3 regions of the Virgibacillus ainsalahensis genome follow, and region 1 is predicted to be linked to each of the others. Evidence: riboswitches for the same ligand, from Rfam matches in the RefSeq annotation. Region 1 holds a riboswitch; each other region holds the start of a gene.
The links. Region 1 has a riboswitch for thiamine pyrophosphate ahead of ACZ427_RS15345 (lipoate--protein ligase family protein). Riboswitches for the same ligand answer to the same signal wherever they lie in the genome.

Region 1 (8,396 bases):
TTAAATCATACTGGGGCACACAAAATAAACAATACCATCGGCCAGGCGCTCTTAACACTTCGAATGGGCAAGAAAAAAGTTGTTGCCGAAACAGGAGCAGGTCAGCATGGTGTCGCCACCGCAACTGTATGTGCCTTGCTGGGGCTTGAATGTGTCGTATTTATGGGGGAAGAAGACATACGTCGGCAGAAACTGAATGTATTTCGAATGGAGCTATTAGGTGCGGAAGTTCGCAGTGTATCCCATGGGAGCGGCACATTAAAAGATGCTGTCAACGAAGCTTTACGATACTGGGTAAGCAATGTGAATGATACCCACTATATTATAGGCTCCGTTGTCGGACCACACCCCTTTCCAAAAATCGTGCGTGACCTTCAATCTGTTATCGGCAAGGAAACAAAACAGCAGATGATTGATCAGACTGATAGTTTACCAGATGCCGTTGTCGCTTGTGTTGGCGGAGGGAGTAATGCAATGGGTATGTTCCACCCATTTATTGAAGATGAACATGTAAAATTATTCGGAGTTGAGGCAGGTGGAGCTGGATTGGCAACCAACAAACATGCAGCTACATTATCTGGAGGAAAAGTTGGTGTCCTGCATGGAACACTCACACATCTGCTTCAAGACGATGATGGTCAAATTGAAGAAGCCTTCTCCATCTCAGCAGGACTTGATTATCCCGGAGTAGGACCAGAACATAGTCATTTACATGAAAACGACCGGGTAACCTATACATCGATTACAGATGATGAAGCCTTGGAGGCATTTCAATATCTTTCAAAGACGGAAGGTATTATCCCTGCACTGGAAAGCGCCCACGCTGTTGCTTATGCATTAAAACTGGCAAAAGACATGAAACAGGAAGAAACTCTGGTTATTTGCCTGTCCGGCAGAGGGGATAAGGATGTTGAGCAAGTAAAAGACAGATTGGAGGAAAACTAATATGGGTAAACAACAAATGGAACAGGCTTTTCAACTTAAGCAAGCAGACAATCAGAACTTGTTCATCCCGTATATAATGGCAGGTGACGGTGGTTTGGATATATTGGAGGAACGAATTTCTTTCCTCCAAGAATCCGGTGCAGCAGCAATTGAACTGGGAATCCCATTTTCTGATCCTGTGGCTGACGGACCAACGATACAAGAAGCAGGGATTCGCGCACGAAAAAATGGCACATCCCTATCAAAGGTGCTGGAAAAACTGCAATCTTTCAAAGAAAATCGTTCCATCCCTATTATATTAATGACATATATTAATCCGATTTTTGTTTATGGGGTGGAAAACTTTGCAAAAGCGTGCAGACTGGCCGGAGTGGACGGAGTAATCATTCCCGACCTGCCGCTGGAGGAAGAAAATTTGATTGATGCACATTTAAAAGAGAACGATATTGCCTTTATCCAACTGGCTGCGATGACAAGTCCAAAATCCCGGTTAGTTACGCTGGCAAAAAAATCAGAAGGCTTCCTCTACGCCGTTTCCGTCGTTGGGACAACTGGAGCACGTGCAGCACATCACACGGATGTAACAGCATTTCTAAAGATGTTAAAAGAGAATAGTTCTGTTCCTGTACTGGCAGGCTTTGGGGTTTCCAATGACGAGCAAGCACGTGAACTTAGTAAAAATTGTGATGGTGTCATCGTGGGCAGTAAAATCGTTGATTTATTACATGAAGGTAAAGAGGCAGAGGTTAAACATTTAATTAACAGGAGTCTGAAGCAGGAAGTAAAGAGTTAATAGCTCTCAGGAGAAATGAATATACTTGTTTCTCCCCCTTCTTTTTTTACCTTTAACTTAAAAATAATAATAGATCGAAAATAGCGTTAATTATTTTACATTCTGACAACTATAAGATAGGATAAAAGTGGAATTTGTATAAAAATTAGCACTAAGGGAGCCGTAAAACTGACTGAGAGGAATGCGATTATTCTGACCTTTGCACCCGAATTAGATAATACTAGCGTGGGAAAGTGCAGTTGATATTAGAACTTGGCTTTTTCCAAGCCCTTGTGACAAATTAGCCCGCACTTATGCAGTAAGAAAGTTTTATACTTCTTAACTGCCAAAAAAGACTGCAACCTTAAGGAATTGCTGTCTTTTTTTAGATAGAATCGTACGAAGCCAAACATTATCGTATTAAAACATTTCACGTTTGTGTTATGCCTCCCCTTGTGTCCAAATTTATTCTCGGAGGTGATTAATTGTGGAGAAACAATGGGGTTTTTTGGATAGTGGAATTGCCGATGCAGCAGTAAATATGGCTTTAGATGAATCTTTACTGAATTGGCATGGCAAAGGTGAAATCCCTCCTACATTGCGCTTTTATGGATGGTCAGCACCAAGTCTATCTATCGGGCATTTTCAAAAAACTGCCAAATCTATTGATTTTACTGCTCTAGAAAAGTATACCTGCCAATTTGTCCGCCGATTAACCGGTGGCAGTGCTGTTTTACATGATAATGAACTTACCTATAGCCTTGTTATCTCAGAAGATGATCCATCGATTCCAAAATCAGTAACAGAAGCCTACTATGTGTTAACAAAGGGTGTTCTGGAAGGGTATAGAAATTTAGGTATCCAAGCTGATTTCGCTATGCCAGAAAGGCGATTGAACAGGGAAAGAACGGATATTTGCTTTGAAAACCCAGCATCCTACGAAATGATTGTTGATGGCAAGAAGATCTCGGGAAATGCACAAACGAGAAAAAAAGGTGTCCTTCTGCAGCATGGGTCTATACCTATGAGCATCGACACAAAAATGTTATTTGATATGTTTAATTTCCCGTCAGAGAAAATCCGGCAAAGAAAGCGAAATTCCTTTGTAAATAAAGCAACTACTATCAACGATCTGACAGGAAAACAGCATACGTATGAAATGATGACAACTGCTTTCAAAAAAGGATTTCAGACAGGATTAGATATAAGTTTTCAACCAATAGAACTATCTAAGGACATGTGGGAAGAAGTATACCATTTAGCAAGTGTAAAATATGCCAGTGAATCATGGAATAATAATACATCGAAGGAGCGAGTAATCAATGGCAAAACAAGCAGAGTACATACGTAAACCTGAATGGCTTAAGACAAAAATCAACACCAATGAATCATACAGAAAGCTTAAACACTTAATGCGCGATAAAAAATTAAATACAGTTTGTGAAGAAGCACGCTGCCCAAATATCCATGAATGCTGGAGCGAACGAAAAACTGCTACATTTATGATTTTGGGAGATACGTGTACTCGGGGTTGCCGGTTTTGTGCGGTGAAAACCGGTCTGCCTAATGAACTGGACTGGGGAGAGCCAAAACGGGTTGCTGAGTCTGTTGCAGTAATGGGATTAAAGCATACTGTCGTTACAGCCGTCGCTCGTGATGATTTAAAAGATGGCGGCGCAGCAGTATTTGCGGAAACAGTTCGTGAAATCCGCAAACAAAACCCTGGTGGTACGATTGAAATTCTTCCTTCCGATATGAAGGGGGATTATGAAAGCCTTCACACACTAATGGATAGTGAACCGGACATATTCAATCATAATATTGAGACCGTACGCAGATTGACGAAAAAAGTAAGAGCTATTGCAATGTATGACAGGTCACTGCAACTCTTGCAGCGGGTAAAAGAAATTGCTCCTAACACGCCAACAAAATCCAGCATTATGGTTGGTCTAGGAGAAGAAAAAGAAGAAATCATTCAGGCTATGGATGACCTATTAGCGCATGATGTAGACATCCTTACAATTGGACAATACCTGCAACCGACGAAAAAGCATTTGATGGTCGAGCGTTACTATCACCCGGATGAATTTGAGGAGTTAAAAGAAATCGCTCTAAAAAAAGGCTTCCGCCATTGTGAAGCAGGACCGCTCGTAAGATCCTCCTACCATGCAGATGAGCAGGTCAGTCAAACTTCTGCACAACGCAGAATTGATTATATGAAAGGCGTGGAAAAACAGACGGACAAAGAGGTTGACTTTAATTTTTAATATAAAACAATTTTTATCAATAACAGACATTTAAAAAGCTCCAGTCACTTTAGACTAGTGACTGGAGCTTTACTCTCTCAGCTATAAATAAAAAGATTATTGTACAACAGAGCGAATGAATTCATAATTCTTCGCTGTTTTTTCTCTTTGTAATTGTTCTTCATTCTTTTGAAAATAATGATCTCTAATCCATTATAATCTTTAGAAACATCTTCCCAATATTAATCATCGCCCGCTCGTCAACCTTAAACTTTGGATGATGATGTGGATAGATTGCATTAATCTCCGAGTTGCCTCCACCTACATTAAAGTACACTCCAGGTATTTCCTTTTGATAGAAGGAAAAGTCCTCACTTCCGTTCATTGGACTTTTTCTATCCAGGTTATCTTCTCCAAAGATTGCGGCTGCTTTATCCTGAACGATTTTTGTTTCCTCAGGATCATTCCAAATGGAGGGACAGTCTTTAATATAATCAAAATCAACGTCTGCTCCGGCGGCTTCACAGGTAGACCTTACAATCTGTTCCATCGATTTCTCAATGACTGCCCTGGACTGTTCATCAAAGGTGCGAACCGTTCCCTTAATCGTGGCAGTATCGGGGATAACATTTGTCGCGTCCCCACTGACAAAAGAACCAACTGTCACTGCTGCCGAACTTTGTGGATCCACTCTACGGCTGACAATCTGCTGGAGGTTTACCACTAACTGACTGCCTGTCACTAATGGATCAACCGTAAGATGCGGCTCAGATCCATGGCCACCTTTTCCATGTATTTTAATAAAAAAATCATCCTGTGCAGAAGAAGCATATCCCGCTTTTGCTGTAACTGTCCCGAATTCCTCTGTTGACATTACATGTGCTCCATAGATGACATCGACACCATCCAGGCATCCTTCATCAATCATTGGTTTTGCCCCGCCTGGAGTTGCTTCTTCACCAAATTGATGCACAAACACAACAGTACCCGGGATTTCCTCTCTTACTTCACTCAAAACTTTCGCAACACCCAGAAGTGTTGCGGTATGTACATCATGTCCACATGCATGCATGACATCAGGTACACGAGATTTATAGTCTACATCATTCTCTTCCTGAATTGGAAGGGCGTCAAAGTCAGCTCGCAAAGCTACCGTTCTGCCCGGTTTTCCACCTTTAAGTGTTCCTACTACACCCCTACCGCCTACACCTGTTTTTACTTCGATCCCCAGATCTGTTAAAAATGCAGCTATTTTCTCAGGGGTTTTCACTTCCTGGTGGGAAAGTTCCGGATACATATGAAGATCTCTGCGTAATTCTACTAATTCCGGATAAATTCCCTCAAGTTTATTAAAAAGATTTTCCATCATTCTTGCCTCCCAGTTGTTACCAAATAAACATATGTGCAATCGTTACAAAGATTGCTCCAAGTGCATACCAGATTAAAATCAATGGCCAAACCCATTTAATCCACTTAAGCCATGATATTTTAGCAAGAGCCAAACATGCCATTAGTACACTGCCAGTCGGGGTTAGAATATTTGATATACCATCACCGAATTGGAAGGCTAAAACAGCCGTCTGTCTCTCGACCCCTACCAAATCACCAAGCGGAGCCATAATTGGCATGCTTAAAGCAGCCTGTCCACTTCCGGATGGCACTACAAAATTTAATAGGCCTTGGGTTCCATACATGCCCATAGCTGTCAAACTTGCTGGTAACCCGGAAACCACAGTAGTAATTCCATATAAAATAGTATCAATGGTATTTGTTTCTTCCAGCACGAAAACAATTCCGTAGGCAAAACCAACGACAAGCGCTCCAAGTACAAGCTCCTCACATCCCTTAAGGAAAGACGAGGCTATTTCATTCACGCTCATTTTAGCAATAAAACCGACCACAATCCCCATCAATAAGAAGAGACCAGCGATTTCTCTCATATACCAACCTTCAATGGTTACACCTAAAGCAAGACCAATTACCGTTAAAATTAATACACCGATAATAATGACCTGCCTTTTTGTCATAGCTGGCTGGTCAGATAAGTTATGCTTAGCATCCCTCTTTTGATCATCGAAATAAACTATACTTTTTTCAGGATCTTTTTTTATTCGTCTTGCATAAAGCATCACATACACAATACTTACAGCCAGAAAAATAGCAAAAAACACAACCCTCGCTCCCATTCCTGAGAACGTTGGCACTCCAGCAATTCCCTGCGCTACCCCTACAGTAAATGGATTCATAAAAGCAGCTGTGAAACCTGCATAAACTCCGACAAGCACCATTGCCGTCCCTACGATGGAGTCAAAACCAAGCATCATCGCGATAGGTATTAATATTAATACGAATGGAATGGTTTCCTCTGCCATACCGAAAGTTGCCCCACCTAAAGCAAAAGCGGTCATCGTTATCGGAATTAAAAGCAATTCTTTACCAGCCAATTTCTTTGATAAGGTTCCAAACGCACTTGTCAGAGCACCCGTTGCATTTAAAATTCCGAAAGCACCACCAACAATAAAGATGAAGAATATGATACCCGCACCTTCAACCATTCCAGCATGAACGGACTGAAATATATCAAAAAATCCAAGTGGCGTTTTCTCTACAGCAGTATACGTTCCTTCGACTACCGTTTCTGTACCACCTTCATTTACTTCTCTATCATACTCCCCTGCAGGAATAAAATATGTAGCAATTGCTGCGACTATAATAATGCCAAACAATATAACAAATACATGCGGAAATTCGAATTTCTTCTTTTTACCTAAATTTTCAGTATTCATAATTGCAGTTAATCCTCCTAAATATACATAAAGATTATTATATCTAAAATATAGGAAGAGCGCAATTTACTAATTATTAGTCATTTTTATGAAATTAACATGCTTATTTTGTATGATTTACTATATACAGTCAAAAATTAACGCGAACAAATGCTCGGGGCGCCTTGATCACCCTAAGGCAAGAGGAAGCTCGACTAAAAGCGCCACATCCGTGGCAGCGTCGAACTGACCCACGTCCTGTGGGCCGAAAGCAAGAACTCGGGCATGCGCGTTCTAGCTCATGCGGGAGTTCGCAGCTTTTGACCTCAGGCGGGGTAGGAGTTGGAGCTGGCCGAGGCGATTACTGACAAGGAATTGATATGCTACCAAAATTTATATTTTTGTATGAAAACAACTGTTATTAGAACGGGAAAAGCTATTCAATATAACCACTATGAAACAAGATTATGCCTTTTTCCGCTTGGCTCTTTTCGTAAATTTTGTTGCCCTTTAACGTCGCATTTGATATATAAGACGACGTAACTGCTATGTCGATTTCCGCTGCGGACCGTTGCGCACCTTAGGGCAACGCTTCAGCTTCCTCGGAAGCAAAAACCACTTCCTGCGGGATCTTCAGCTGTTGCTTTTCCCGTAGGAGTCAACGGTCCTCCGCTCCAATCAACTATTTTAAAAGTGCATTACTATGTTTATTATATAATTAAGCAATTTTAAGTGTTTAGATGAAGTTGCCATGCACATATCAGCGAAGGAAATACACGGAGCCTCCTGCGGGAACAGTGGCCAGAGTGAGACCCCGCAGAACGGAGTTCGAGGAGGCTCACGGGTCACCCGCGGAAAGCGTAGTGTATTTCCGTAGCGAGTAATCGCACCAACCATAATTTCAAGTTACTTCGTCTTTTATATCTTTTGTGTCAAAGTAACGAGTCTTTTGATGGGACGAGTAATCGGTCCCAAGCTTTTAGAGGACAGCCTTCTGGTTAAATTAGCTGTTTTCATAAGATGATGGTGGCATGTTCTTAGCCGCCATGTTGATTTCTTATCTTTTAAAAAATCCTATGCAGCCATTTGCTTGCATAGGATTTTCTTTATTTGAGTGGATTCTTATTCCTCGTTATTTGTTTTATGCTTCCGTTCACTTTCTGAGGAATTCTTTGATTTAAATTTTTTCTTTTCATCTTTCATCTCTATTTTCAAGTCCTCCATCGGAATATCATCAACCATTTTCTGTTCCTCAAACTTATCCAGACTACTTCTTTTTTCAAGATTTTCATTGTTTTTATTCGGTGACTTCTTTTCATCTTTACTCATATCATTCACCTCAATTTCCCTGTTTTACGTACTTTTACCTCTTTTGTCTTTCTGTAAACATATATCAAATCCTGTGTAACTGTTATAATAGAAACAAAGCCATTCGGATGGGAGGATAAACATGAGAGATTTTGAAGAACTGACCAATATCGAATTGACAGATCAATTTATACAAGAGCATCCTTTATCATTTCTATATATTTCCCGTCCAAATTGCAGTGTCTGTCATGGACTGAAGCCGCAAATTCAGGAATTAATGGAAAATTACCCTAAAATAAAACTCGGTTCTGTAGATGCATCCGAAGTAGAAGAAATTGCCGGTCGTTTTTCTATTTTTAC
Region 2 (8,396 bases), 820 kb from region 1:
TGTGATGGAAAATGAAACGAAATTAAATCTAATGAATCCAGATACTGTAGAAAAGCTTGAAGTGCAACTGGAAGAAACAATTGATGAGCGAATTCATGAAGCACTGGAAAAAATACAAAACGAAATGAATGTTGATATATTTAACTTTGGAAGAGCGTTTCATCGTCATTATCCAGACCAATGGGCAATGGTGAAAGATAATTGGGAAGAGAAATTACCGGAAGTAGAAGTGGAAATTCAAAGCAATGTGGAAATTGAAAGACCAGGAAGATCCACGTCCCCACAAGGCGTACCGGAGGATGAGGTGATTGAACAATGAAACTCGTATATGTATTGATGATTCTTGTCATTGCCGCCCTGATTACCGTATATGAATGGCCAAAAATAAATAAAGATATGAAGAAGGAAAAACGTTCTTTTATCCTGTTCACCATGGGAGGGGTCTTACTTGCGATCCTCCTCGTTTATTTTCCAACGATGCCCGGTCCCACTGAATTGGTGGAAGCAATATTCAGCCCTCTTGGGAAATTAATGGAAAAGTAATTTTGGGGCCAATTTTGGGGCCTGCCCCCCATTACACTAAAGCGTTAAAGCAGTAGAGAAGTGGGGGACAGGCCCCGAGTGTGATTTTTATTTATCTTAATGATGAATTATATTAAGAGCAACAAGAGATGGTATGATAAACTAGCAGCATACAGATGAAATAATAGGAAAATAAAAGGCATTTTCAACAGGGGAATAAAAGAAGAAAGAAAATCATAATGCTTGCGAGTAGCCTAATAAGCGGTTTTTTAATTGGGCTTATTATAAGTCATCCCCATAAGATAAAGTGATAACTAGAGGAGAATAAAGGTGAACTTTAATATTGGGCCAAGAATGATGAAAACTGGTTTGGCTGTTGCATTAGCAATTTTGATAACGGAGAGTCTGGATTTTGAACTTGGTATGGTCGCTGTCATCACAGCAGTCATTACCATGCAGCCATCCATTATGCGTTCTTTCACATACATTAAAGAAACAGCATTGTCCACGCTGATAGGGGTTGTATTTGCGTTAGCCGGGGCCTATACACTGGGCCTGCACCCGATTGCTATCGGGATCACTGTTATCCTGGCGATTGCAGTTAACATTAAATTGGGTTGGGTCAAAACAGTCAATATTACGATTCTGACGATTGCGATTATCATGCTGTCTGGAGAAGAAACCATTCATTTGTGGTACCTCCTTGAACGGCTGTCATTGATCTTCATCGGTATTTCGTCTGCATTTTTGATTAATGCATTCATATTTCCGCCCAATCATCAAAAACTTCTTTATGACATGATTAAAAAGTCATTGGATAAAACAAGCTTTCTACTTCGTGTGATACCGAACAAAACGATGAAAGTAAGAGAATTGAAAGAGCGGGAAGAGGAGCTGGATCAGGACATCAAGGAAATAAATGATTACCTGGATATTGTCACGGACGAAAAAAGCAGGATGTTTATCAGAAATCGATACCATTTCATGCGTGATATTGTAATTTTTAAACAGATGTTAAGAGTAGTCGAGCTTGAATCGGACTTGATTGAAAATCTGGAATTAAAAATAGATAACATTGAGGAAATATCGCCAAACCAATCTTTTTTAGTCAAAAAGTTAGTGACCAGGATTGTCGAATACCATGAGAACATCATTTTAACCTACGAAGAAAAAATACTTGTCCAAAAAGGGTTGCAGAAAGAGAGTTTTACTGCAATGAATTTGACAATTAATGATTTGATTAATGAATTACAGCAATCCGAAATTGAAAAATGGATTGAAATTTTCCCTGTAGCCAGCAGTATTGTTAAGCTGATGGTAGAACTTGAGAAACTGGATAAATATATAAGAAAGCAGGAGAAGACGTTTTAAAGAGGTTAATGGACGATCAATCATATTTTAGATGTACAATCCATTTGTATATGTTACAATGACCAACACGATACAGGAAAGGAGAATGATTTTGAATAAAAAATGGTTTTTAAGTCTAATCATTGCCGCACTTGTAGCGCTATTAGCCGCATGTGGTGATGGTGATGAATCAGCTGAAGATAATAATGATGAATCTGAAACACAGGAGGAAGAGTCTGCTGATAATGAAGCAGCTCCAGAAGGCGGAGAAGGTGGCGAACAGCCTCAAATGCCAGAGCCTGATATGGAAGGCGTACCTGATGTTGTTGCAGAAGTAAATGGTGAAGAAATTGCGAAAGAGGAATTTGAAAATACGTACACGACCCGATTTCAGCAAGCAACCATGCAATCACAGATGTCTGGGCAAGAAGTTGACGAGGATCAATTAAAACAACAGGTTGCAGATAGTATGATTGGTATGGAACTTCTCATACAAGAAGCGGATAACAGCGGTGTCGAAGCATCAGAAGAAGATATCAATACGACACTGGATGAATTGGTAGAAATGAATGGCCTTGAATCAAAGGATGATTTCCTTACAGCGATGGAAGAACAAGGTATGGGTGAAGAAGAAGTTATGTCACAGGTTGAATTGCAAGCAAAAATAGACAAGCTTATTGCCAGTGAGACTGGTGACATTGAGCCATCGGAGGAAGAACTGCAAGAAATGTATGATCAACTGGTAGCCCAACAAGAACAACAGGGTGGAGAAGGAGAAGGTAGTGAAGAAGCTGAAATTCCATCCTTTGACGAACTGAAACCAGACCTTGAAAAACAACTTATATCACAAGAAGAAGGAAAAGCGGTACAAACACTTGTTGAAAACCTTCGTGAAGATGCAGACGTAACAGTCCATTTATAATTTGAAAAAACCAGATCCCACATGCGGATCTGGTTTTTTTTAGCACATCTTCAACGCATTACGGTTGTTTTTTTAGCTATTATTTCTACCCATCGAGATAATCCTGCTCACGGTTGATTCTTCCTGCGTCTCCATAACCTTTTCTGTTTGGTAGTGTAATTTTTGTCAAGGATTATATTACAACAACTACACGTATTACAGTTTGTTGAACATATTATTGTTTTTTTAGGTGCGAAAGTTGAGTTATTTATATTTACATTCGTCATGGGCATATTACTCTTAACAGGAGGTTTTACAATGGAGAATAATCATGATTTTCGATTAACATCTGCCGAAATGGGAAAACTTTGGACAACTTATTCAGGAAATACCATGTCCAAATGCATTCTTACACATTATCTTCAACATATTGAAGATCAGGATATAAAAGAAGTTTTAAATGATGCTTTGAATTTATGTAACTCGTTTCTGAAAACGATTGAAGAAATATTTATTCAGGAAAAATTCCCAATACCAATCGGTTTTACAGAAGGGGACGTGGACTTAAATGCTCCGAGATTGTTTTTAGATGAGTTTTACCTGCACTATCTAAAATATATGGGTAAAGCAGGAATGAGTATTTATTCTATTGCAATACCTTTAATGAGACGAAATGATGTAAAAAACTTCTTTATCTACTGCCTTCAATCTACAGTAAAACTTTTAACTGAAGTTGACAATGTCTTAATGAAAAAAGGGTTTTTCGTGACCCCGCCAGAAATTCCGATACCTGAAAAAGTTGATTTTGTTCAAAAGCAAAAATATCTAAGGGGTTTCTTTGGAGATACGAGACCTCTTCATGCTTTAGAAATCACGCATCTTTACGATAATCTTGAAAATGATGTAACAAGTGGAGCTCTTCTGATTGCTTTTAGTCAAGTAGCCAAAGATGATAACGTTCAGCAGATACTTAAAAGAGGAAAGAATATTGCTGATAAGCATGTAGAGGCGTTTACAGAAAAACTTCATAAAGATGACTTACCTTCTCGCGAGAGCTTGGATCACTTGGTTACTGATTCTACAATTTCACCGTTTTCGGATAAATTAATGCTGATTCATAAGATGGAGATGTTTTCCATGAAAGTTAGAACATATGCGAATGCTGCATCTTTTAACGGCAGACGTGATATAGGTGGGATGTATACACGTTTTTTAATGGATAATGGACTATACGTTGAAGATGTAACCAATATTTTAATTGATTATGGATGGTTGGAACGCCCGCCACAAGCTGTAAATCGGGATAACTTGAGTTCAAAATAATTTTTTGTAACAGCTTAGTTTTTTTGAAGAATCCTTTCGTAAATTTTGTTGCTTATTAACCTTCGTAGTTGATATAAAATGCGACGTAACTTTATCGTGATTTTGCTTCTTCCGTTTCTTTTAAACCAGAGCGCTATCACAATCGCTAATCGCTTCAGCAGAATACTTCGCTTTTTAGTGGGCACGGCTTCAGCCTCGGGCCAACACGATGTTGGTCACATAGGCGTTGCCCTAGGACGGGGCGTTCTTAGCCTGTGTTCTTTAGCCCACGCTATGGGGTTGAAAATCAAATGTTATACGAGCCGGGATTACGTAATAAAGAAGGGAAGACTTCGAAGATTGATACGCTTCATCACTATATCCAATTGAACAACCAGGAAAAAAGTGATGATGTCCTGGATGTGTCTGTCAAATAACCCCTATCTGAGGGAGGGCTCGATATGAATCCTTACCGTTTTGCTAGCGATTTTCAAGATAAACCGAGAAAAAAAGCGATATTTTAAGAAAACAAGCGTTGTGCCCGTTTTCATTTCATTTGTTTTCGTTTTCATGAGAAATGTTACCGATTCCACGGACTTTGTAAAAAACTCCCTTTTCTTCCATAATTAAAGTATCAAAAGAAAGGGGAGATAAACATGATGAAAAAAGTAAAAGAACTACTAAAGGATTCCATGGAATTGTATGTAGATGCTTATGAAAGACTTAACCGTCAGTAATTAAAAAAATAGAAAGGAAGTTGAGATTATATGAAAAAAGCAATTAAAAAACTGGAACAGTTCATCGATAAAAATGCAACATTTTACGGGGATTTCCACAGAAAAAGATAATCCACCAAATTTTTGGAAGTGAGGGTGTAATATGTCATTACCGATACAATATCAAAGTGATCCCAAAAACCGATTCTAAACGGTAAATAGAATCGGTTTTTCATATGTCTTCTTGACCTCCAGGTAATCCATTCCGTAATTCTCCCAATTATCTCCATACGCGTTCATAAAATTCATCCCCATTTTTTACTTTATATTATCCTGTATATGACAATTTACAATTAAAACATGATTAAGGCAGCAATGTTTTCTGATTTCATTAAAATTTTCTGATGCAAAAACCGAAATGGTGAAAATTATTTTTGTCTACTCATGTCTACTTTTGTAGAATCTATTGCATCATTTATTAAAAGTTGGCATAATATTTTTTGTTGGGTTTTTAAACAAACTAATATCTGAACCAATGAAAGCAGATGTAAGAAGGGAAGAAATATTGATGGAACAAATAATCGTAGCCGTACCATCCAACTTGCCAACAGATATTTTAATGAAAAAGAATGAAATGATTCAACTCGGGCTGGAGTATGGTTTGGCAAATGATCGAACAATAGAATGCAGCCAACAACTTGATAAACTTTTAAACAAGTATGCGACTGAAACACATAGTTAAAAAAACTGTTCAGTACCATTGAGCAAAAACCGAATTGTATAAAAGTTAGGAGGATACCATTATACTCCTAACTGAAAAAGGCAAGCCTGTTTGATTTCAGGCTTGCCTTACACATGTGGTATTTTCTTTTATGGCTATCATTAATTCTCCTGTGGTTTGGAGTCTGGTTCACCTTGTGGGTCGATATCCTGATTTGGATCATTCGATTTTTGCTTTTGTTCCAGGGAATCATCATTATGTTTGTTTTCTTTTTCTTGATTTGCCATGATATCACCTCATTCGCAGTATTGGATAGGATGTTGACTTTATGTATAATTTAACCGTTATCAGTAATGTTAAAACATGAATCGAAGTGTTCAATTAGCTGGATTGACGTGTAAGAATGCGTTTCTCGTAGGTTCAATGTGTACAAGGAAAAGATGTTTATTTTCAATAGCGTGAAGCCGCATCGAAAACGGTTACTTTACGAAAAGAATAATTATTGACAATTTTAGTACCAATGATATAATGCTACTAACAATTAAATAGAATCGATTCACTAGGGGTGCCTTTTAGAAGGGCTGAGATCAAAGTGTAACTTTGGGACTCTTTAAACCTGATACGGTTGATGCCGGCGTAGGGAAGTGAAAGAATGGATACGTCTATTCCTAATTTGAAGATAATATTACATTCAAACCACTTTCCTGACCAAAGGGAAGTGGTTTTTTACGTTTCTGCATGATTTTTAAGGAGGTGTTTCTGTCGATACTCGTAAAAAATCACCAGGAGAGCTTCATATCATCTCAACCGGTCAACAAACACCGGAAATCTTCGCTTCGATTGCTAAAATAATAAATCCATATGTGAATGTGTTTCACCTAAGGGAAAAATCATGGTCCGACATCAAACTGGTGGAAACAATAGAATTACTTGACTCAAAAGGCATCCAACCTGAAAAGATAATCGTAAATGATCGGATGGAAGTCGCTCATTCTATGAAAACACTGGGAGTGCAATTAGGTAAAAACAGCATGAATGTATCGGAGGTAAGAAGTCCTTACGACCACTTATGTATCGGCTGTTCCGTTCATTCGGTGGATGAGGCCCTTTTCGCTTCCAAACATGGCGCCGATTATTTACTGTACGGACATGTATATGAAACCCAATCCAAGCCCGGGCTGAAGCCAAATGGACTAAAGGGGTTGAAAGATGTGGTCCAGCATGTAAGCACACCAGTTATTGCCATTGGTGGTATAACACCTGAAAACACACCAGATATCATCAAAAGTGGTGCAAGTGGAATCGCAGTATTATCTGGTGTTTTATTAGCAAATGATCCGATGAAAAACGTAATCGCATATCGCAAAGCATTAAGAAAGGTGGCTGATGATGAAAAAACGTTATGATGCAGTGGTTGTAGGCGGGGGTGTAATTGGTTGTTCGATTGCCTTTCAATTAAGTAAACGTGACTATCACGTACTGGTTATTGAAAAAGAAAGAATCGCACAAAAAGCGTCACGTGCTGCTGCCGGCATGCTAGGAGCTCAGAATGAAATTACAGAAGATAGTCCACTGTTCTCCATGGCACGAAGAAGCAGGGAAATGTTTCCTGAATTGGCAGAAGAGTTAAAATTACTTTCCGGTATTGATATTGAACTGCTGCAAAGCGGAATTTTACGAGTGGCTCAATCTGATGAAGAAATGGAAAACTTAAAAAAGATCGCTTCATTTCAAGAAATGAAGGGAGAAACCGCAGAATTACTGAATACGGCACAGGTACAAGCGAGAGAGCCGGAAATTTCCGGTACTGTTGCAGGTGGTTTGTACATGCCGCGTGATGGACAGGTTTCAGCACCGCTTTTCTCACAAGCATTAGCAAAATCTGCAGCTGTTTTAGGGGCGGAATTTCTTGAATATACAGAAGTAATTGATTTCGTGAAGGAAAATGGCAGTGTTTCCGGTGTGAGAACTGGAACGGATATATTCTTTGCGGATGAAGTTATTGTGGCAGGTGGACCGTGGAGCAGCCAAATTATCGAGAAAACCGGGTTAACCTTAAATGCACATCCAGTAAAAGGAGAATGTTTATCCGTTCACCATCATGGACGCATTGTAACATCAAGTATTTTTTCGTCCGATGGATATATCGTTCCGAAATCAGGCGGGAGCCTAATAATAGGGGCAACACAAAAACCCGATACATTTGACGAATCAGTTGAATTGACGAGCGTCTACCAGCTGATAAATAATGCTATGAAAATTATCCCGGCACTAAAATCGGCTACATGGGAAAAAGCGTGGGCAGGTATTCGTCCACAAACGGGGGATGGCTTGCCCTATCTGGGGAGGGACCCTGATTTAGGCGGCTTATCCATCGCAACGGGGCATTATCGCAATGGGATTTTACTAGCTCCTGTAACCGGCTTCCTTATGGCCGATTTAATTCAAGGAAAAGCGATCGATGATACATTTCGAATGGACCGAATACCACATGAGGAGGTAAACGCATGAATCTGCTTGTCAATGGAAACGAGGTTAACGTACCAGGTAATGTTAAAACGATTACAGATGTGATTGGGTACTTTTTTAACAATCCGCCGGTCGTCATTGTCGAACACAATGGTGAAATTTTAGATCTCGAAAACCATTCAAACAAGGAAGTAACAAATGGAGATAAACTTGAATTAGTACAATTTGTAGGAGGTGGCTGATATGTTAACGATTGGGGATAAAAATTTTAACTCCAGATTACTGTTGGGAACTGGAAAATTCCCGAACTTTGATATACAAAAAGAAGCCGTGGAGGTATCAGAAACAGAGATTTTAACATTTTCAGTACGTCGGATGGACATATTTGAACCGACACAGCCAAATTTTCTGGAAA
Region 3 (8,396 bases), 1.5 Mb from region 1:
CTTTGCAATCGCGGCACCAATGCCTCGGCTCGCCCCAGTTACAAGCGTAATTTTTCCTTTCAAATTCACTTTTTAAAACCTCCTCTATTCTGAGTCTGCGTCAAACAGCTCTGCGCTTTGTTCAGCACTCGTTTCAATATCTGTCCAACGAATGAGATTCAATAAATTAAACTGGCCGTCATGATGCCATCCAGAAGGTGCTTGTGACATTTTCCCTACGGAACAAATCCGGTTAACTCCCACCTCCCCCAGCCGTTCAGACAGCTGGAATAACCGTCTTGGTCCAACAGTTACACCGACTGTTTGTAAATATTGGCGGTAGGGCAAAAGAATCGAAGGAATCTCCTCTAATCTTGTACATCTAAATATATGGACGGCCCGATTTAAAGGAGAGGCTTCAAATTCAGGTTCTGGATGGTAAATGACCGTCCAGCTGGTATCGTTAGGACAGGAATACACAGCATTTTCTGTTTGAAATTCATATTGGCTACGAAGTGACCGAATCGCTAATGCTTCCTCGTCTGAAATAATAGCTCTTGGCTTCTTGTCGTTGTAATGATCCATTTCTTTAGCTAAGAGTTGGGCAAATTCCCGTGGACTGACTACCCCACCTTCTTCTACATATATGCTTTGGGGGGATAAGCACCCCTGCTGATCATAGACGGAAACATCTTCGGCTAAGCGATGTGCTGTTTCCTTATAACGATCCGCTGTCAGGGACTCTTGCCCAATCATCGCAAAACTAATTTTATGACCATAGCTTAAAAATCGTTTGTGTGCCGGAACCCGATCCCTGATGTTTTCAACAGATTCACTTGATCCATAGGCAACCACTGCTTCAGCTTCTGCTATTGCCGGTTGCTCAAGCTCATACTCACCGCCTTTCCAAGGCAAGATTGCTAACGCCCTGGCAAGATTTGTATCAACTTCGGCCAGAGATTGGGCAAATAAAACAGGCATCAGGGGTTCTGAAGAAGAAGTTTTTCCCAATTGCCCCGACTTTACCAGTAAGCCCATGACCAAATTCCACACAGGGAGTCCGGGAACATTCCCTGAAAAAAAATGAAGGATAAGATTTGGGCCAAATGCTTTGCTGAAACCGCCCTTTTTTCTGGGGCGAAAATCATCAAGTACAGTTGGATCATCGAATTCCTCCAGTATGAAGCGAAGCAGCTCTTTTTTACGAAACGTTCGCAGGAATCGCTTTAATTCAAGTCGAATCATCTCCGAGTCATAGCCTGTGACGACAGGGAGCCATTTCTCTGCAAATTTCCGCAGGTGGTAATCAGGATCTAGCCATTTTTGCACAGCTGTATCCACGATATCTATCACTTCAGCAATTTTGAGATCCTTCAGGTAAATCTTTTGATTTTTCTTTATGGTCTTCGAAATGAATTGAATATCTTCACCTGAAAGATCAGGATATTTTAGAATTAATTTCTCTTCTCCAGATTCAAATTCCCGTGTTGTAAAAGACGTCAGTTGAATCGTTTCGGGAATGAAATAAGCGCCTGTCTCGTATTGTTCTTTGTTCATCAAAGCTCCCTACTTTCGATTAGCCTTCATAAGTTCATCTACAGCAATTGAACAGCCACGGGCTTCTGATCCCTTTGCACGTCCGAGAAGAACAAAACCATTGTCCGTCTGATAACCGATATCCTCAGTCAAAATTCCAATACAGGAATTCCAATTAGCTAAATCATAATGGGCAAGCACACCAACTTCTCCATCTTTCATCGGCTGCAATGTATCTGGATCAAGAACGAGCGTCTTTACCCATGCCGGGGTCAACTTTTCCAAATTGGGCTCTCGAGCTGTTACTTCATAAATTTGCGAACTTAATTCCGTCATTCCATACATGTTAATACAGCTGTTTTTATCAACATCAAATGTCCTCACAAAAGATTCATACACTTCATTTCGAGGCATCTCACGGGATTTTCCTTTAAAGCCGCCTGTATCAAATATCCGACTACCTTCTGTAAGTTGGAACGTGAGACCGTTCTCCCTGCAATAATCTAAAAAGTGAACATAAGCGGAAGAAGCGCCCATCAGTAAAACAGGTTCTTGTTTCTTTTCACTTTCTTTTAAAGCTGTGGTCAATGCCTCCATATCAAGCCCGTCTTCTTTGAAAAAATAATTGCTGTCTTCTTTACCAAAATGCTTAACCGCCATCGTCAAATAGCGGGACAAGGAAGACTGTTGATTCAAGTCTTCAGCAGGAGAGATCACATAAATGGTCATTGCCTTTTGATCTGGTAAAACAAATTGATTAAACGCAGTCTTCATCGATGTATCCCATACTTCTAAAGTAGGATGAATATGTTGTCCCTGTTTCTGAGCATTTGTCGTGCCACTAGTCAAAAACACAGCTTCGGGTTCATTTGTTGACTCACAGGATAAAGTTAACTCCTTAAATGCTTGGATTGGCAAAGCAGGAATCTCCTGCCAGTGTTGGATCGTCAGGGGTGTTTTCCTCCTTTTTTGGCAATATTTTTTATATGGAAGGTTGTATTCGAATTGGTAAGAGAATAGTTTTAATGCCAACGCTTGAAAGTCTGTTTCCTCTACATCCGATTTGTTAATATAAGAAAGAATTTGATCAATAATCTGCTTTGTCTGTTGTCTCATTATTTTTTTCCTCCTTTTTTAAAACTGAACCAACCCGGGAGCTGAATCAGTATAAGTTGTAATATAATCGCACTTACTCCTCCGACTAAAATGGTGTTACCAAGAAAATCACCCACTCCGCCTTCAACCTTCACAAAAAAGTCCGGTAAGGCAATAGCCAATAAAATGGAAAGGCCGGCAATCATAAAGTTTGCGTCCGTCTTTTTCATCCCGCCTAGAATATTCAGTCCCGTGAAAATGAGCGACGCGGCAGCCGGTAAAAAGATTCCTCCTACCACAGCATGTGGCGTTACAGCTAGTAACGCACCTGCTTTCGGTACAAAGCCTAATACAAGGAAAATAACTGCAGCTACTTTTACAGCATGGCGCGATCCTACGCCTGTCAAGCGAATTAAACCAACGTTTTGACCGTAAGCCGTAGTCGGGAACCCTCCGATTAGTGTAGATGCCAACGAACCTATAGACTCCCCGGCAAACCCGCCACGAATCCGCTTGTCATCCAACTTTACATCAACCATTTCAGCAGCGGCATGATAAACCCCCATCGCCTCAATTACTGCCACGATGTAAGCAAAAAAGAAAGCACCGAACGTGACCCAATCAAACGTAAGTGCACCATAGGGAAGAAAATGCGGTAAACCGATCCAACCGCTCTCGGTGATAACAGAAAAATCAATATACCCAAGCATAAGCCCGATGAGATCCCCTATTACCAGGGCAATTAAGAATGAATAAGAACGTAACTTTCCTTGGCCAAAATTGGACAATAAAAGGACAATGAGTGACGTAGCGATCGACATCGTTAAAATTCCACCGTCAAGAAATGTTTCCGAACTAGAGGTTCCGCCTAAAAATAACTCTAAAGTAAAACTAGAAAGGGCAACTCCTACGATAAAAATTACGGTTCCGGTGACAACCGGGGTGAAGAAGGACTTCATCCGGCTTAACATACCGGTGATTGCCAAAAAGAAAACAATAATAGCACTTACAATAATCCCACCACCCGCAGCCGCTAAATTCCCCGATTTACCAGCACTGATTATCAGTGCATCAAAAGCTGCTGATGGACCTTGAATGACAGGCAAACGGACGAATTTCGTCGCTTGAATCAGCGTAACGAGACCCGCGGCAATAAAGATTGCATTTACCATATTGGCTGATAACCCCAATGGTAAACCGATTAAAGCTGCAACATAAATCGGATCAAGCCAGACGTTGGATACAAAAACATGCTGCAAACCAAAGAGGAAACCTTTTGCAGGTGAAAGTTTTTCTTCCACCCCCACTGTTACAGTCGCACCCTTTTTTTCTAGCACCATCTCTAAATCCCCCTAATATACAAAAAAGCCACCCGTGGTAGTGGGTGACTTCTATTTAGGAAGAAATATGAGAAGAAATTTCAACAAATAATAGATTCACTCCACTTCCCTACGCTAGTACAAACTAGATCAGGTTCTAAGGGTCGAAAGTTCTTCTCTCAGCATATAGCTCCCCTAGTGGTGATGACATTTTTATTTTTTTATAGAATACTACATAACTTCAAAATTAGTAAGTGGTCAGATACTGCTCTCTCTCCCAAGGATGTACGGTAGTTCTAAACATATCCCACTCAATTTCCTTTGCCTCTATAAAGTGTTCATATAAGTGTTCCCCCATTGCTTTTACAATTACCTCATTTTTCTGTAATTCTTCCAATGCACCTAATAAAGTCGAAGGTAAATCTTTAATGCCATTTTCTTCTCTTTCCTCTTTCGTCATTACGTAAATGTTGCGGTCTACAGGGCTTGGTGGTGTTAGTTTATTTTCCACACCATCCAAACCGGCAGCAAGTAATACAGCCAATGCTAAATATGGATTGGCAGAAGGATCGACACTTCTTGCTTCAATTCTTGTACTGACCCCTCTTGACTTAGGAACGCGGACTAACGGGCTTCTGTTTGATGCAGACCATGCCACGTAAGATGGCGCTTCAAAACCAGGAACAAGTCGTTTGTAAGAATTAACTGTAGGGTTGGTTACAGCGGTAAAGTTAGTTGCGTGTTTAATAACCCCAGCAGTAAATTGGTATGCCACGTCACTTAACTGTAATTCCCCTTTTGTATCAAAAAACGCGTTTTCTCCATTTTTAAATAAAGACATATTAACATGCATTCCTGAGCCGTTTACACCAAATAGAGGTTTGGGCATAAATGTTGCATGTAAGTTATGTTTTCTCGCAATCGTTTTTACAACTAATTTAAATGTCTGGATATCATCCGCGTGTCGTATGGCATCTGCATATTTAAAATCAATTTCATGCTGTCCCGGAGCCACTTCATGGTGAGATGCCTCAATTTCAAATCCCATATCCTCCAATTCCAGAACAATGTCTCTTCTACAGTTTTCTCCTAGGTCTGTAGGGGCTAAATCGAAATAACCTCCATGGTCATTAAGGTCTAATGAAGGATCACCGTTTTCATCCAATTTGAACAAAAAGAATTCCGGTTCTGTCCCAATATTAAAAGCGTCAAAGCCCAGTTCTTCCATTTTCTTTAAATTTCGTTTCAAATTATATCTGGGGCATCCTTCGAAAGGTGTTCCATCTGCATTATAAATATCACAAATAAAGCGAGCAACTTTTCCTTTGTCCGATGTCCATGGGAATACAACGAAAGTATCTACATCCGGGTAAAGATACATATCAGATTCTTCGATACGAACAAACCCTTCAATCGAAGATCCATCAAACATCATTTTGTTATCTAAAGCTTTATCCAGCTGACTGAGTGGAATTTCCACATTTTTTATAGTTCCCAACATGTCAGTAAATTGTAAGCGGATAAACCTTACGTTTTCCTCTTCAATTTGTTTAAGAATTTCATCTTTTGTAAATTTCGCTCCCATTCATTCTCCTCCTAATTTTTATATGAAGTATATGATTGAAATTTTCCGGCTACTAAATATGTATATATCCTTATTATAGCCCTCAATCGCTACAACCTTCTAATGCTTGATAAAAAATCTGGACAACTCGCCTTGTCTAAGGCTGGCTTTTCCATGTCTTCCAGCTTCAGTTAATTCATCTCTGAGTATTTTTCTCAGTTTTCTATCAGAAATGTCCGATGTCTGAGTTTTATTTTCTAACACTTCCCTTTGAGATATTAACAGTGATTTAATACCAGCTATATTAAGCCCTTTATCCAATAAATTTTTGATTTCCAACAACTTGTCAACATCATTAAAAGAGAATAACCGCTGATTACCTGACGTCCGCTCAGGATGAATTAAGCTGTGTTCTTCGTAATACCGAATCTGTCTTGCTGTTAACTCTGTAAGCTTAATCACAATACCGATTCCAAACAAGGGCATAGAACGACGCTCTTGATCATTCATAGTATGACCCCCTTTTTCTTTATATAATGATAATATTATATGTGAGGTATTATGTCAATTTGATGTTAGGATTACTGACATCAAATTGATTAGTAAGTTTACTTATACCTTATACCCTTTTATAAAACCAAATAACCTTTTTTTATAAGAACGTTAATTGATTGTGTTAACGCTATTTTTACATGTGCATAAGTCAGTCCACCTTGTACAAAAGCTATATACGGCTCCCTGATTGGTCCGTCTGCAGATAGCTCAATACTTGACCCTTGAATAAAAGTTCCTGCAGCCATAATTACATTGTCCTCATAACCCGGCATATCACTCGGATACGGTGTTACAAAGGAGTTGATTGGTGAATATTCCTGAATAGCCTGACAGAAAGCTATCATTTGATCAGGGTCATTAAATGTTACCGACTGAATCAAATCTGTCCGCTTCGTTCGATAAGATGGTGATGTGGTATAACCAACCATTTCTAAAAATCTTGCTGTAAACACAGCGCCTTTCAAAGCTTCTCCTACAATATGTGGGGCTAAAAAGAAACCCTGGTAAATTTCCTGCAATATATTTAACGTTGCTCCAGTTTCTTTACCCAGCCCTGGTGCGGTTAATCGATTTGCACATTGCAAAATAAGTTCTTCTCTTCCAACAATATAACCGCCAGCACGAACAATTCCTCCACCGGGATTTTTAATGAGTGAACCCGCAATAATATCGGCTCCAACATGTAAAGGCTCTTTAGCTTCTACAAATTCTCCATAGCAGTTATCGACGAAAATAATTAATTCATTATTTATTTCCTTTACAAAGCGTATCATCTCTTCAATTTCATCGACAGTGAATGATGGTCTATCGTCATAGCCTTTCGAGCGTTGGATAGCAACAACTTTTGTTTGATTGGAAATCGCCTTATTCACTGCTTCAAAATTCACCGTACCATTTTCTTTTAAATTTATTTCATTATATTTTATATGATAATCTATTAATGAACCGGCACTGCTTCCCCTTTTCCCTATAACCTCTTCCAACGTATCATACGGTTTTCCTGTTATATAGATTAATTCATCTTCCGGTCGCAATAGCCCGAATAATGCAGTGGAAATGGCGTGTGTTCCAGAAACCAACTGTGGTCTGACCAGAGCATCTTCCCCCCCAAACACATCTGCATAAACCGCTTCTATACCTTCACGGCCGAGATCGTCATATCCATAACCTGTCGTTGAGTTAAAATGACTATCGCTGATGCGATTTTTTTTGAAAGCCTCCAAGACGCGTTTTTGATTTATTTCAACAATCGAGTTAATTTCCTTATGCTTTGTCTTGCAATCATCTTCAGCTTGTTTTATCAATTGTTCAATCATGACTGTTACTGCTCCTTTAATATGCTTTTCAATGGATGTTCCTTACGAATATACCCTTCTACAACAAAGTGAACTGTTTCTTCATCAAAATACTTTTCTGTTATAATGGTGCCATGTTCCAATCTATTCAATGTTTTCCCTTCTTCAGGACCTAAACGGATCTGAAACTTGTCCCATTGTTCTTTGAGCATACCTTCGATTTTTTCTATCACCATTTGAATGTCTGATTGTTCAAAAGCACTAACGAGAACAAAGGGATGGTTTATCGGTATGAAATCATCTTGTACCATATCCTTTTTATTATATACAGTAAGTATTGGCAGGGTATGTGCCCCCAGTTCTTCCAATAATTTTAGAACGGTATCCTGCTGTTGTTCCTGATCTGGATGGGAACCATCTACAACATGCAATAAGAAATCAGCCTCTGTAACTTCTTCCAAGGTGGAACGAAATGATGCTATCAATGCGGTAGGCAGTTCCTGAAGAAATCCCACTGTGTCCGTAATCAATGTTTGAAATCCTGAGGGTAATTGCATTTGCCTTGTTAGAGGGTCGAGTGTGGCGAATAGCTGATTCTCTTCCAACGTATCACTATTAGTCAATTGGTTAAATAGCGTTGATTTACCAGCATTCGTATAACCAACAATCGCGATTTGGAAGACATCATTTACTTTTCGTCTTTTTCGATATTGCTCACGCTGACGCACAACTAATTTTAATCTCCGTTTCACATCGTCTATCCTTCTTCTGATATGACGCTGGTCTGTTTCCAGCTTTGTTTCACCGGGTCCTCTAGTGCCTATTCCCCCGCCAAGCCGGGACAATGCTGCACCCTGACCATGTAGTCTCGGCAGCATATATTCCAGCTGGGCAAGTTCCACTTGAAGCTTTCCTTCTTTTGTACGTGCCCGTTGAGCAAAGATATCTAATATAAGCTGGCTGCGATCAATTAAACGTATACCGAAGTGATTTGTGAGATTCCTTAATTGGCCTGCAGATAATTCATCATTGGATATAACCAAGTTAATATCC

Region 2: it holds a riboswitch for thiamine pyrophosphate, as region 1 does, so the genes downstream of both, ACZ427_RS11195 (thiamine phosphate synthase) here and ACZ427_RS15345 (lipoate--protein ligase family protein) in region 1, are expected to answer to the same signal.
Region 3: it holds a riboswitch for thiamine pyrophosphate, as region 1 does, so the genes downstream of both, ACZ427_RS07655 (solute carrier family 23 protein) here and ACZ427_RS15345 (lipoate--protein ligase family protein) in region 1, are expected to answer to the same signal.

The regions. Positions count from the first base shown of each region.
Region 1 covers NZ_AP043943.1:3,111,321-3,119,716, forward strand. The annotation lists gene trpB (tryptophan synthase subunit beta) at 1-945, shown strand, start outside; gene trpA (tryptophan synthase subunit alpha) at 947-1,738, shown strand; TPP riboswitch at 1,882-1,987, shown strand; gene ACZ427_RS15345 (lipoate--protein ligase family protein) at 2,205-3,068, shown strand; gene lipA (lipoyl synthase) at 3,040-3,984, shown strand; gene ACZ427_RS15355 (M20 metallopeptidase family protein) at 4,169-5,332, opposite strand; gene ACZ427_RS15360 (YfcC family protein) at 5,349-6,749, opposite strand; gene ACZ427_RS15365 (hypothetical protein) at 7,851-8,057, opposite strand; gene ACZ427_RS15370 (thioredoxin family protein) at 8,179-8,396, shown strand, end outside.
Region 2 covers NZ_AP043943.1:2,295,636-2,304,031, reverse strand. The annotation lists gene ACZ427_RS11235 (Ger(x)C family spore germination protein) at 1-319, shown strand, start outside; gene ACZ427_RS11230 (hypothetical protein) at 316-543, shown strand; gene ACZ427_RS11225 (FUSC family protein) at 853-1,893, shown strand; gene ACZ427_RS11220 (SurA N-terminal domain-containing protein) at 1,979-2,794, shown strand; gene ACZ427_RS11215 (DUF3231 family protein) at 3,092-4,096, shown strand; gene ACZ427_RS11210 (hypothetical protein) at 4,387-4,512, shown strand; gene ACZ427_RS11205 (aspartyl-phosphate phosphatase Spo0E family protein) at 5,327-5,533, shown strand; gene ACZ427_RS11200 (hypothetical protein) at 5,674-5,799, opposite strand; TPP riboswitch at 6,064-6,172, shown strand; gene ACZ427_RS11195 (thiamine phosphate synthase) at 6,376-6,918, shown strand; gene thiO (glycine oxidase ThiO) at 6,899-8,023, shown strand; gene thiS (sulfur carrier protein ThiS) at 8,020-8,223, shown strand; gene ACZ427_RS11180 (thiazole synthase) at 8,225-8,396, shown strand, end outside.
Region 3 covers NZ_AP043943.1:1,602,159-1,610,554, reverse strand. The annotation lists gene ACZ427_RS07670 (3-oxoacyl-ACP reductase) at 1-69, opposite strand, end outside; gene ACZ427_RS07665 (acyl-CoA reductase) at 85-1,536, opposite strand; gene ACZ427_RS07660 (LuxE/PaaK family acyltransferase) at 1,546-2,631, opposite strand; gene ACZ427_RS07655 (solute carrier family 23 protein) at 2,631-3,950, opposite strand; TPP riboswitch at 4,040-4,136, opposite strand; gene glnA (type I glutamate--ammonia ligase) at 4,177-5,514, opposite strand; gene ACZ427_RS07645 (MerR family transcriptional regulator) at 5,614-6,003, opposite strand; gene ACZ427_RS07640 (methionine gamma-lyase family protein) at 6,123-7,364, opposite strand; gene hflX (GTPase HflX) at 7,370-8,396, opposite strand, start outside.